2 regions of the Rhizobium sp. P1_C7 genome follow, and region 2 is predicted to be linked to the other one. Evidence: predicted binding sites of a transcription regulator. Region 2 holds the regulator's gene; the other holds the start of a gene.
What was found. Region 2 encodes HrcA, which represses chaperone genes, less so after heat shock. Its sites were predicted from a motif close to GTTAGCACTCNCNNNNNGNGAGTGCTAAC; they were not measured.

Region 1: the regulator HrcA is predicted to act here: its motif matches at 2,623-2,651, upstream of groES (co-chaperone GroES).

What each region holds. Positions count from the first base shown of each region.
Region 1 covers NZ_JBFUAL010000004.1:158,620-165,416, reverse strand. Annotated here, with positions in the region: gene AC1D2R_RS07645 (TIGR01459 family HAD-type hydrolase) at 1-782, opposite strand, end outside; gene chrA (chromate efflux transporter) at 889-2,292, opposite strand; gene groES (co-chaperone GroES) at 2,709-3,005, shown strand; gene groL (chaperonin GroEL) at 3,077-4,717, shown strand; gene AC1D2R_RS07625 (hypothetical protein) at 4,779-5,048, opposite strand; gene AC1D2R_RS07620 (hypothetical protein) at 5,391-5,837, shown strand; gene AC1D2R_RS07615 (glutathione binding-like protein) at 5,895-6,605, opposite strand.
Region 2 covers NZ_JBFUAL010000001.1:316,327-323,123, forward strand. Annotated here, with positions in the region: gene hemW (radical SAM family heme chaperone HemW) at 89-1,282, opposite strand; gene rdgB (RdgB/HAM1 family non-canonical purine NTP pyrophosphatase) at 1,300-1,944, opposite strand; gene AC1D2R_RS01600 (VOC family protein) at 1,953-2,369, opposite strand; gene rph (ribonuclease PH) at 2,369-3,085, opposite strand; gene hrcA (heat-inducible transcriptional repressor HrcA) at 3,265-4,353, shown strand; gene AC1D2R_RS01615 (GFA family protein) at 4,384-4,818, opposite strand; gene grpE (nucleotide exchange factor GrpE) at 5,043-5,675, shown strand; gene AC1D2R_RS01625 (nucleoside hydrolase) at 5,797-6,741, opposite strand.

The DNA.
Region 1 (6,797 bases), on a different contig from region 2:
GCCTCGTCGGCCTCCCCATTCAACGTGTACTCCTTTGCATGGATGCCGCCGCTGATATAGAGGAGATCAAGGCCGTAATCGAGAGCGCCGCGCACGTCAGTCGGCATGCCGTCACCGATCGCCAGAACGCGCTCCAGCGGAAAATCGCCATGCACTTGTCGGGCAACGGAGAGAACCGCCTCATAGATCGGCGTGTGCGGCTTGCCGGCAATGCGGGTCTCGCCGCCAAGCTGCGTGTAGTAGGCCGCCATGGCGCCTGCGCAGGGAATGATGCGGTGGCCGCGCTCGACAACGAGATCGGGATTTGCGCAGATCATCGGCACATTGCGCGCCCGAAAATCCGTCAGCATCTCGGTGTAGTTTTCCGGGGTTTCCGTCTCGTCGTCGAAGAAGCCGGTGCAGACGACGCTATCGGCTTCCCTGGCGTCGACGCGTTCCACGCCGAGGCCTTCGATAAGGGCCACATCGCGCTCCGGGCCGAGCAGAAAGACCTTCCTGGGGCCGTCCGCAATCAGGCGGCGGGTCACGTCGCCCGACGTCACGATCCGGTCATAGGCACCGTCCTGGATTCCGATCTGCTGAAGCTGTGTCACCACCTGCGGCGCAATGCGCGGAGAATTGGTGATGAGGACAACCGTCAGGCCCTCGCCGCGGGCGGCCTCGAGCGCCGCAGCGGCTTTCGGGAAGGGGTCGATGCCATTGTGCAGGACACCCCATACATCGCAGAACACCGCGTCGTACCGGCTGGTGATTTCCGCAAGGTTCTCGATCCGCTTGGCCATTCCGATTTCCCGATTTGCGTAGAGTGACGGCTGACATGGCAAAGGCATGGCGCGATGGCAAGGCATTTTGCGGTTGGCGGCTGCAAAAAAGTCCGCCGGACAGGCGTTACAGAAATATCTCGCTGGCCTTCACCAGCAGGCCGGTCAGCGCGCAAACCGCGAGGATCTTCACCATCCCGAGCTTGAAACGGAAGAGCAGCACAGAGGCGACAAGAAAAAGTCCTAGCGCGGCGACATCCAGTGTTCGCCATTCCGGGCAGGCGAGGCTGACCAGCGGCAGTCCCGCCCCTCGCGTCAGCAACGCAATACGTCCCACCTCGGCAAAGAGCACGTGCAGACCGAACCAGAGTGCCAGGTTGAGAATGACGCCGACGACGGCGGCCATAATCGCAGACATGGCTGCCGAAAGCGTCCCATTATCGCGCAGCTTCTCGATGAACGGGGCGCCGGCGAAGATCCAGATGAAGCTCGGAACGAACGTCGCCCACGCCGCAAGCGATGCGCCAAGCAGACCGCCCGCCAGCGGCGCCATGGCGATCGTGTTGCGGAACCCGGCAAGGAAGCCCACGAAGCAGAGCACCAGCACCAGCGGGCCCGGCGTCGTCTCGGCAAGCGCCAGACCATCCAGCATCTCGCTGGGCTTCAGCCAGGCGTATTGTCCGACAGCGACCTGCGCGACGTAGGACAGAACGGCATAAGCGCCACCGAAGGTGATGACCGCCATGTTGGAAAAGAAGACGAAGACCGCACCGAAAACGTTCGTCTCGCCGGTCAGCGTCTCGGCAATCAGGTCTGCCGGCCCATCCAGACTGCGCACAAGAAGCAGAGGCGACTGCCAGACAAGTATCCAGAACACGAGGACGAGGAGGGGCCTGGCGATGGAATGCGTCGTCAGCGGCGGAAAATAGGGGCGCCTTGCCACGTCCGCCGGCGGGTCGTTCCTTTGCTCATATCGCATCATCGCAAAGCCGGCAGCGCCCGCCAGGATCACGACGAGCGGAAACGGCAGGTTCAGGAGGAACAGCGCCAAGAACGAGACAGCTGCGATGTAGTAGTGAAAGCGGCTCTTCAGCGCCCGGCGTCCCAGCCTCAGCAGCGCCTCGATGACAATGGCGAGAACCGCGGCCTTGAGCCCGAAGAAGAGGGCCGAGAGCCAGGCCGCGTCCTGAAAATACGCGTAGAGGCCCGATAGCACCAATATGACGGCGAAGCCTGGCAGGACGAAGAGCAGCCCGGCCAGCAACCCGCCGCGGATACCGTGCATGAGCCAGCCGATGTAGGTTGCCAACTGCTGCGCCTCCGGTCCCGGCAGCAGCATGCAGTAGCTCAATGCGTGCAGGAACCGCTCTTCCGAGATCCAGCGCTTTTCCTCGACGATGACCTTGTGCATCAGCGCAATCTGGCCCGCAGGCCCGCCGAAGCTCAGACAGCCCATCTTTGCCCAAACGCGCGTTGCCTCCTGAAGCGACGGAGCCGCGACCACGTCATCGGCCGGGGTTATTTCATTCACGGTCTTTTGCCCCTCGCCCGGCCGTCGGCGCGATCGTGTTTTCTCGGCGCCGCGCTGTTCGATATCATTGGCATGGTTATGCGACAATCCCAACTTGCTGGCCCAATGCGATGGCAAGGAGACGGGCAGCTCGGCTGCGTCGCAGGATTTCCGTCACAGGGTTAATGCGGCGGAGCCGCCGATAAGCGATTGTTTGTCCGAGACTATCTGAAAACCTAGATGATTATTCGCGGGATCGGGCTTTTTGCCATCAAAAAGTTGCACAGCCGCCCTATTGAAAATTGCAACGTTATCCTTGACTCCCCTCCGTGCCATCCCTAAATGCAGGCCGCTAGCACTCACAACAGTCGAGTGCTAACATCCATCCGTGCGGGCCGTTTCGGCCCGCGAGTGTCATTTGATCGAGGGATTAGACAATGGCAAGCACCAACTTCCGCCCCCTTCACGATCGCGTCGTTGTTCGCCGCGTTGAGTCCGAAGCCAAGACCAAGGGCGGCATCATCATTCCCGACACCGCTAAGGAAAAGCCGCAGGAAGGCGAAATCGTCGCCGTCGGTTCCGGCGCCCGCGATGAGTCCGGCAAGGTCGTCGCTCTCGACGTCAAGGCTGGCGACCGCGTTCTGTTCGGCAAGTGGTCCGGCACCGAAGTCAAGATCGACGGCGAAGACCTTCTGATCATGAAGGAAGCCGACATCATGGGTATCATCGGCTAATAAGCTGACCGCCTTTCCGACATAGCCGACGGGTCTAAAACCCGGACAACTCGAATTCAGGAGTTTCAATCATGGCAGCTAAAGAAATCAAGTTTGGCCGCACCGCGCGCGAAAAGATGCTGCGTGGCGTCGACATTCTCGCTGACGCAGTGAAGGTAACGCTCGGCCCGAAGGGTCGCAACGTCATCATCGACAAGTCCTTCGGCGCTCCGCGCATCACCAAGGACGGCGTTTCGGTCGCCAAGGAAATCGAACTTGAAGACAAGTTCGAAAACATGGGCGCCCAGATGGTCCGCGAAGTCGCTTCGAAGACCAACGACATCGCCGGCGACGGCACCACGACCGCAACCGTTCTTGCCCAGGCGATCGTTCGCGAAGGCAACAAGGCTGTTGCAGCCGGCATGAACCCGATGGACCTGAAGCGCGGTATCGACCTCGCTGTTGCCGACGTCGTGAAGGATCTCCAGGCCAAGGCCAAGAAGATCTCCACCTCGGAAGAAGTCGCACAGGTCGGCACGATCTCCGCAAACGGCGACAAGCAGGTCGGTCTCGACATTGCTGAAGCCATGCAGAGGGTCGGCAACGAAGGCGTCATCACGGTTGAGGAAGCCAAGACCGCCGAAACCGAACTCGAAGTCGTCGAAGGCATGCAGTTCGACCGCGGCTACCTCAGCCCGTACTTCGTGACCAACCCGGAAAAGATGATCGCAGACCTCGAAGACGTCTTCATTCTCCTTCACGAGAAGAAGCTCTCGAACCTGCAGTCGATGCTCCCGGTTCTCGAAGCCGTCGTCCAGACCGGCAAGCCGCTCCTCATCATCGCTGAAGACGTCGAAGGCGAAGCTCTCGCGACCCTCGTTGTCAACAAGCTGCGCGGCGGCCTGAAGATTGCTGCTGTCAAGGCTCCTGGCTTCGGCGACCGCCGCAAGGCCATGCTCGAAGACATTGCAATCCTGACCGGCGGTACGGTCATCTCCGAAGACCTCGGCATCAAGCTCGAATCCGTAACGCTCGACATGCTCGGCCGTTCGAAGAAGGTTTCGATCTCCAAGGAAAACACCACGATCGTCGACGGCGCTGGCGCCAAGTCCGACATCGAAGGCCGCGTTGCACAGATCAAGGCTCAGATCGAAGAGACCTCTTCGGACTATGACCGCGAAAAGCTGCAGGAACGCCTTGCCAAGCTCGCTGGCGGCGTTGCCGTCATCCGCGTCGGCGGCTCCACGGAAGTCGAAGTCAAGGAAAAGAAGGACCGCATCGACGACGCCCTCAACGCGACGCGCGCTGCTGTTCAGGAAGGCATCGTCCCCGGCGGCGGTATCGCTCTTCTGCGCTCTTCGACGAAGATCACCGCCAAGGGTGTAAACGACGACCAGGAAGCCGGCATCAACATCGTTCGCCGCGCTCTGCAGTCGCTGGTTCGCCAGATCGCTGAAAACGCTGGTGACGAAGCTTCGATCGTTGTCGGCAAGGTGCTCGACAAGGACCAGGACAACTACGGCTACAACGCACAGACGTCCGAGTATGGCGACATGATCGTCATGGGCATCGTCGACCCGCTCAAGGTTGTTCGCACGGCTCTGCAGAACGCTGCTTCTGTTGCATCGCTGCTGATCACCACCGAAGCCATGATCGCCGAACTGCCGAAGAAGGATGCTCCTGGCGGCATGCCTGGCGGCATGGGCGGCATGGGCGGCATGGACATGATGTGAGACTAAGGTCTCGCATCTGACAGGTTCAGTTCAGGAAGGGGCGGTCTTCGGGCCGCCCTTTTCATTTTTCGATTCGTTCGCGCATCAACCAATTTACCGCCGTTTGCAGGTAAAACGTTTTATCAGACAGAGCGGAACGGTCCACCTGGGCACCAAGCTTGCGCCAGGCTTGCGATGGCGCGCTTTTATTCAACGCTGGATTTCTTCGAACTCGCATCGATTTGTGAGGATTGTCGGATATGCCCGCTGTTGTAATCGTTTTCAGTCCATCATTTTTTGGTTGTTTAGCGTTTTTTTCGAAAACCGGCGCGTTTTTGTCCAAGTGGCGCATTGCACAGACAAAACGTGGGCGTGCAAAAAGCCATTGCCGTTTGCGAAAAAAATCCTATAAATCCGCGCTGCGTTTGCCGCTTGGTTAGACAGCGAGAGTTCCTGTGTGCCAAGGCGATCTCTATCACACGGTGCCGACGTTAAACTCGGGACTAGATTTTCAATACATAAATTATAAGTTGTATATTTTTTCCGGAAGAACTGGACGCGGTGCCATCAAATAGGGACCGGTCGTCCATATATCTTTTTCCAACTCCCCCGAGCATGACGCACGGGTGGCATAGACCTGTCCATATTGTCGGGAGCGCAGCTGGGGAACGCTGCCCCCAAAATGGGGAAAAACTTGTTTAAGATCGCCAAGACCACTGCTAACGCACCGCTCATTACGGGATCGCTGGAACTCAACGACAACGACCCTGAGATGCTCGCTGAATTCTCCGTCGCTGAAACCTGGGTCGGGGATTTGTCCAGCGGCGTGATCAGTCTGAAGGAGCGCAGCGCCACGCTTCACGGATTGTCGACGTCGGAGTGTGGCCTTCTCAGCCTCATGCGCTGCTATGACCCGAGCGATCACAATCGAATCCTGGAGATCTTCGAGCAGGCGGCGACGCGGTCGGCTTCTTTCTGTTTTTCGACGACGATCACAATGCCGAATGGCTACCGTCAGCCGCTTTTCTGCATGGGCGCGTCCAGCGGCTACGAGGACGGCTATTGGGGCAGCATTCTTGGCATGTTCGTTTTTCCGCGCCTCAAGAACAATGTTGGCGGCGCTTTCGCACACCGCCAATAAGGCGCTTCGAGCAGAATGCCAGCCTCGACAAGGCGGCTTTCCTTGACTTGCCCGCGATCAGGCTGGACGCGGGGGCATGTTCAGCCCCGTTTCGCTGGCCGGCCGCGCGATGCAACGCCCCAGCCAATCCATGACAGCGGGGAATTTCGCGTAATCCAATACCTCCCTGCCGCCATAGAAAATGTCTGCGCCGCGGATCCAGGGGAAGGTGGCGATATCGGCAATCGTGTAGAGATCGCCCATGATCCATTGACGGCCCCGGAGCCTCTCCTCCAGAACCCCGAGGAGGCGTTTCGCCTCGTCGCGGTACCGCTCCATCGGGTAGGGATTGTTCGCGACCTTGTCGGCGGCGAACTTGTAGAAGTGGCCGAACTGGCCGAGCATCGGCCCGATGCCACCCATCTGGAAGAAAACCCACTGGATCGTTTCGTACCGGCCGGCCGCATCGGTCGGAATGAGCTTTCCGGTCGTCTCCGCGAGATAAAGAAGGATGGCCCCCGATTCAAAGAGGCCGATCGGCTTTCCGTCCGGTCCGTTGGGATCGATGATCGCCGGGATGCGGCCGTTCGGGTTGAGCGATATGAACTCCGGAGATTTTTGGTCATTGGTGCCGAACGAGATCAGATGCGCCTCGTATGGCAGGCCGAGCTCTTCAAGCGCGATCGAAACCTTCACGCCGTTTGGTGTCGGAAGCGAATAGAGCTGGATGATATCGGGATTGGCGTCCGGCCAACGGGTCGTGATCGGAAATGCGGAAAGGTCTGCCATCGTGTTCTCCGTGTTTCGGTGGCCGACCATAGAAGAGGGCGGCTGGCCGTGACAAGCAGCCTCCGCCCGGATTTGTTCGTTCAATAATAGCGAACAAAGTGTCTGCGTTCGTTTATCTTTCCACGACGGCAAAAAAAGGCGACAACGTGTCATCCGAGGTCGAGACAGTGCCGGGGGCACAAGACCTTAACC
Region 2 (6,797 bases):
CGGAAGTTCATATCGGCTTTGCGTTCGGAATTGCGAGAAAATAAAAGGTTAGAGTGTCTCCGCGTTTCGGAAAAAAATGGGGAATGCGCTAGCAGGCGAGGTCGGCAACCACGGAATCGAGGATTAGCATGCCGGAAGGCGTGCAGCGAAGCCGCGAGTTGCCGATCCGCTCGATAAAGCCGTGTTCCAGCAGGAATTCCTCACGCTTCGGGTCGGGGTCACGACCCGAAAGCTGCTGCCAGCGGGCAAGATCCACACCCTCCGTTAGGCGAAGCCCCATCAGCAGCAGTTCGTCGGCTTGTTCGTCATAGCCGAGCTGTTCCTGATCGAGAACGCCGTGGCCGTCCCGTTCCACGAGGTCCAGCCACGTTTCCGGCTTGCGCTCGGTGGCGGTCGCGATCTTCGCGGATCCGCGCGTCAGCCGCCCATGCGCACCGGGGCCGATGCCTGCGTAGTCGCCGTAACGCCAGTAGGTGAGATTGTGACGGCTCTCGGCGCCCGGGCGGGCGTGGTTTGACACCTCGTAAGCCGGCATTCCCTCGCTGGCGGTGATCTCCTGTGTCGCCTCGTAGAGCAGCGCCGACTGATCGTCATCGGGGACGATCAGCTTGCCCGCCTTGTGCAGACCGAAGAAGGGCGTGCCCTCCTCGATCGTGAGCTGGTAGAGCGACAGGTGATCGACGGCGTAGGAGATCGCTTCCCTAAGCTCGCGCTCCCATTCCTCCACCGTCTGGTTCGGGCGGGCATAGATCAGGTCGAAAGACATGCGCGGGAAGATGTCGCGCGCCAGCTTGATCGCCTTCAGCGCATCGGCAACATCGTGCAGCCGTCCGAGAAACTTCAGGTCGCGATCGTTCAGCGCCTGCACACCGAGCGATACACGGTTGACGCCGGCGGCCCGATAGCCGCGGAAACGCTCCGCCTCGACGCTGGAAGGGTTCGCCTCCATGGTGATCTCGATGCCGTCGGGCATGTGCCACTCTTTGGCAATGCCGTCGAGGATGGCGGAAACGGTAGACGGGTGCATCAGCGATGGCGTCCCACCGCCAAGAAAGACGCTGGTCACCGTTTTCGGTCCGCTCAGTTGCCGCATGCTCGCCATCTCCTTCAGGAAGGCGGCGGTGAAGCGCTCCTGGTCGACAGGCTTGTGGCGGACATGGCTGTTGAAGTCGCAGTAAGGGCATTTGGCCGCGCAGAACGGCCAATGCACGTAAACGCCGAAGCCGGGCTCCCCGGTGTCGGGCAGAAGTAGGGCATCGCGCGTCAGGTTGGGCTGTTCCAAAGTGTCACCGATCGATCTTAAGCGTCCAGGCAGGTTTCGACAAAGAGTTTGAAGGCGCGTGCACGGTGCGAAAGCGCTTTCGGCTTGCCGATGTTCCAGCCGTGCTTCTCCTCGCCGCTCATCTCGCCGAAGGTGATGTCATAACCTTCGGGCTGAAAAACCGGATCGTATCCGAACCCTTGTGTGCCGCGCGGCGGCCAGACGACGGTGCCTTCGACCTCGCCGCGGAAGAGCGCGATATGCCCGTCCGGCCACGCAAGGCACAGCACGCTGATGAAGCGTGCGCTCCGCTGTTCCGGCTTGGTGGCACCTGCATCCTGCAATGCCTTCTCTACCTTCTCCATCGCCATTGCGAAATCGCGTGTGCCATCCGCGGTTTCCGCCCAGTTGGCGGTGTAGACACCAGGATCGCCACCCAGCGCATCGACCACGAGCCCGGAATCGTCGGAGAGCGCCGGCATGCCGGAGGCATTGGCCGAAGCGATCGCCTTGATCGTCGCGTTTTCCTCGAAGGTGGTCCCCGTCTCGTCCGGCTCGATGAAATTCAGATCGGCCGCGGACCTGGCGGTAAAACCGAAGGGGCCGATCAGATCCTGGATTTCCTTGATCTTGCCGGCGTTGTGGCTGGCGACGACGATGGTCTTGGTCTCAAGCTTGCGCATTGGGTGTCCTATTCAATGCCCCAGATTCTAGCTTCTGCACATTCCAGGCTGTTGCCTGCCGGATCGCGAAAATAGATCGACCGGCCACCCTGGGGCCAGCTTACCTCGGATTCGATCTCGATGTTTGCTGCCTTGAGTTGCCGGGCAATCACGTCGAGGTTCTCAGACGAGACACGGAAGCAGGCATGGCCCGCGCCCATCGTTCCGTGCGGAGGAACCTGCAGCGCCTGCGCCTCAGGTGGCTTGGTGGTTTCCCGGGGATTGAAGATCAGCAGCACACCCGGCCCGCAGCGGAAGAAAACATGCCTGTTCGCCGCCCGCGTGATCTTGGCAAGTCCGAGAATGCCTTCATAGAAAGCCTCGGCCTTGTCGAGATCGTCCGCATAGAGCGCCGTCTCCAGAATGCCTTCCAGCATGTCGTTCATTAGCCGATGGCCTGCTTCTGCATCCCGACTAGTTCAGCAATACCGGTCTTGGCAAGTCCCATCAGGGAGGCGAATTCCTCATCGGTGAAAGGCGTGCCTTCCGCCGTGCCCTGGATTTCGACGATGCCGCCGCCGCCCGTGATGACGAAGTTGGCGTCCGTTTCGGCGGAGGAATCCTCGATATAGTCGAGGTCGATCACCGGCTGGCTGGCGAAGATGCCGCAGGAGATAGCCGCAACGTGATCCTTCAGAACGCGCTCGACCTTGATCATGTTGCGGCTTTCCATCCACTTCAGGCAATCGTAGAGCGCGATCCAGGCACCGGTAATTGACGCCGTGCGGGTCCCGCCGTCAGCCTGGATGACGTCGCAGTCCAGCGTAATCTGGCGCTCGCCGAGTTCCTTGAGGTCGACAACGGCGCGGAGCGACCGGCCGATCAGCCGCTGGATCTCCTGCGTGCGGCCGCCCTGCTTGCCGGCGGCGGCCTCGCGCTTCATGCGCTCGCCGGTGGCGCGCGGCAGCATGCCGTATTCGGCGGTGACCCAGCCCTTACCGGTGTTGCGCAGCCACGGCGGGGTCTTTTCTTCAAGGCTTGCCGTGCACAGCACATGCGTATCTCCGAACTTCACCAGGCAGGAGCCTTCGGCATGCTTGGAAAAATTGCGCTCGAAGGAAACCTTGCGCATCTGGTCGGTTTTTCTGCCTGAAGGCCGCATTCTATTCTCCTGAGGCATAGTGCTGAAAACGGGAAACCTGTCCGGTCAACATCATGCGTGCTTTATGTTGTTGACCGCTTCTACGATTGGCAGCGTTCATTTGCAATTTCCCTTTTGCCACGGCGGGGAGAATGGCTATATTTTGGGGGATCATCATCAGCACAGGTGCGCAAGACTTAATGGAATTCAGGTCGACGTCGATTTCGGATGCCGTGGCTGCGCTGGATGAACGCTCGAAGGAAATCTTTCGCCGCATCGTTGAAGGCTATCTTGAGACCGGCGAACCGCTCGGTTCCCGCAATTTGTCGCGCATTCTTCCCATGTCGCTGTCCCCGGCGTCCGTACGCAACGTCATGAGCGATCTGGAGGAGCTCGGTCTCATCTATTCGCCCCATGTCAGCGCCGGTCGGCTGCCGACGCAGATTGGTCTGCGCTTCTTCGTGGACGCGTTCATGCAGGTCGGCGATCTTTCGGCCGAGGACCGCGCAAATATCGATCGTCAGGTGCGCGCCGAAAGCCGCGACAATCCGATGGAATTGATGATGAACGAGGCAAGCCGGATGCTGTCGGGCATTTCGCGCGGTGCCGGGCTCGTCATTACTGCCAAGAGCGACCCTGTGCTGAAGCATGTCGAGTTCATCCGCCTGGAGCCGACCAAGGCGCTGGCCGTCCTCGTCGGCGATCACGATCAGGTCGAGAACCGCATCATCGAACTGCCGGCCGGCGTCACATCCTCGCAGCTGACGGAGGCCGCGAATTTTCTCAACGCTCACATGAGCGGCCAGACCCTGCCGGAACTGCGCAACCAGCTCGGTCGCCTGAAGGAAAACGTTCGCCACGAGCTCGATGCGCTGTCGCGGGATCTTGTCGAGCGCGGTATCGCAGTCTGGTCCGGGAGCGCCGACGAAGGCAAGCCGGCGCAGCTCATCATCCGCGGTCGCGCCAATCTGCTCGAGGGGCTTGCCGGCGCGGACGATCTTGATCGCCTGCGCATGCTGTTTGACGATCTGGAGAAGAAGGACAGTCTGATCGAGCTCTTGAACCTGGCCGAAAGCGGCCCCGGCGTGCGCATCTTCATCGGTTCGGAAAACAAGCTCTTCTCACTGTCCGGCTCCTCGCTGATCGTGGCGCCTTACCGCGACGAAGACGACCGTATCGTCGGCGCCGTCGGCGTCATCGGGCCGACGCGCCTTAACTACTCGCGCATCGTACCTATGGTTGACTACACGGCGCAGCTGATGTCGAGGCTATCCCGTCCCGCAAAGTAATGCCGCCGAGCGCCACTCCTGTAGCAGACGCTACTCCGGCAGCAGGTCGCCGGAGCCGCCCGTCTCCACAGGCATGTCCTTGTATTTCGGCAGGCCGTCCTTCATGCGGAGCACCGTCTCTGCATAATTGACGTGCAACGACGGCTTATAGCGAAAACTCGGAATGATGGCAGCATAGACATCCGTGACGCCCCACTGGTGATGCTCGGTATAGAGGTGCCCGCCGCAGAGCTCGCAGAATTTGCGGACGCTCGTATCCGACTTCTGGTAGCCCTCGACGTGCTCCCCGCCCTTGGTGACGCGCACGCTTTGCGGAGGCCACCGGGTAAAGGCGTTGACCGGGCCGGCCGACCAGCGTCGGCAGGAATCGCAATGACAATAGCCCATCGCGACCGGCTCGCCCGTTACGATGATTTCAACGGCGCCGCAAAAGCACTTTCCAGCATAGCTAGTCTGGTCGGCCATTGTGGTGTCTCCCTGAGCTGTTCGGGATCAATTCGCCACATATTAGGAGACTCGAAAGTAGAGGGCTTTGTCGTGACGAAGTCAAGCTGCAGTCGTTGTGCTGCGGCGTCAGGCGTTTGGCCGATACCCGCAATTCATAGCTTCTTCGTAACGCAGACTTGATTTTTGGCGGTCAAAGTTCGATATCGGGCACATCCAAAAGACACCAATCACCGGAGAACGTCATGACCGACGAGACGACGAAGAACGGACCTGACGCAGCCGCGGCTGAAGCCGCAGTGGACGCCGCTGCAGAGGTCGAGAACGAAGCAGCAGCCGAAGCCGCGCAGCAGCCCAATCCGCTGGAGTTGCTGAAGGCAGAAAACGGCGAGCTGCGCGATCGTTATCTGCGCCTTGCAGCCGACATGGACAATCTGCGCCGCCGTACCGAGCGCGAAGTCAAGGACGCCAAGTCTTATTCGGTCGCAGGCTTTGCCCGTGACATGCTTGCCGTTTCGGATAATCTGCGCCGCGCCATCGATGCCATTCCCGATGAAGTGCGCGCGTCCGCGGATGCGGGCCTTGCCACGTTGATCGAGGGCGTTGAGATGACCGAGCGCTCGATGCTGTCCGCTCTCGAGCGCCACGGCGTTCGCAAGCTGGAGCCGGTCGGCCAGAAGTTCGATCCTAACTTCCATCAGGCGATGTTCGAGGTTCCGAACCCTGACGTGCCGAACAATACGGTCGTCCAGGTCGTGCAGGCGGGCTTCACCATCGGTGAGCGGGTTCTGCGCCCTGCCATGGTCGGCGTCGCCAAGGGCGGCCCGAAGATCGTCGAAACCGAAACCAATTCGTTTTTCGACCAGAAGGACGCCTGATTTCTCAGGCGTCTTCGGAGACGTTGTAAGCAATTCCAGGAAAAGTGCGCAGCGGTTTTGCGTCCGGAAGTGCGTAAAAGCATAGACCAGATCATATCAGGCCCAGGCCGATATGATCTGTTCAGATGCGGGCGAAGCGCTCGATCAGCAGATCGAAGAAGCCGTCCGCATCGACGTCGCGCATGACCTTCGCATTGCGCTTGCGATCAGTCACATGCCACCAGTCAACGACGGTCATGCCGACCGTGAGTTCAGACTTCACCTCGATCTCGACATTGCAGTCCCGACCCTTGAAGAGTTCGGGTTTTAGCAGATAGGCAACGACCGTAGGATCGTGCAGCGGACCGCCGTCCGACCCGTATTTCTCGATATCGAAGCGTTCGAAGAACTCCAGCATCTCCACCATCGCACCGGCCGGGCGCGTGCCAAGGACTGCCATGCGCTTGACGCGGTCCTTGCGAGTCAGAAGCTTGTGCGTGACGTCGAGCGGCATCATCACGATCGGCACGCCTGAGCGGAAAACGATGTCAGCTGCCTCGGGATCGACATAGATGTTGAATTCTGCCGCCGGCGTGATGTTGCCGCCTTCGAAGAAGCCGCCACCCATCATCACCAGTTCGCGGATGCGGGCGATGATGTCAGGCGCCTTGCGGAAGGCCATGCCGATATTTGTCAGCGGTCCGAGCGTGCAGAGCGTCACGGTGCCTTCCGGTTCGCTGCGCAGCGTCTCGATGATGAAATCGACGGAGTGCTGCGGCTGAAGCGGCATGGTCGGCTCGTCCAGGACTGGGCCGTCGAGGCCGGTCTTGCCGTGCACGTGTTCCGCCGTTACCAGCTTGCGGGCGATCGGCTTGTCGGCGCCCGCAAAGACCTTGGCATCCGTCTTGCCGCAGAGTTCGCAGACGATGCGGGCATTTCGGCTGGTGTAGGGGAGAGGCACGTTGCCAGCGACGGTAGTGATGCCGAGCACCTCCAGTTCTTCCGGACTGCCGAATGCCAGCATGATTGCGGCTGCGTCGTCCTGACCTGGATCGGTGTCGATAATAATCTTTCTCGGGTCTGCCATTCCGCTCGTTCCATCCTCGTGGTGCGCGACATCGTGGCATGCACCGTTTTGTTCAT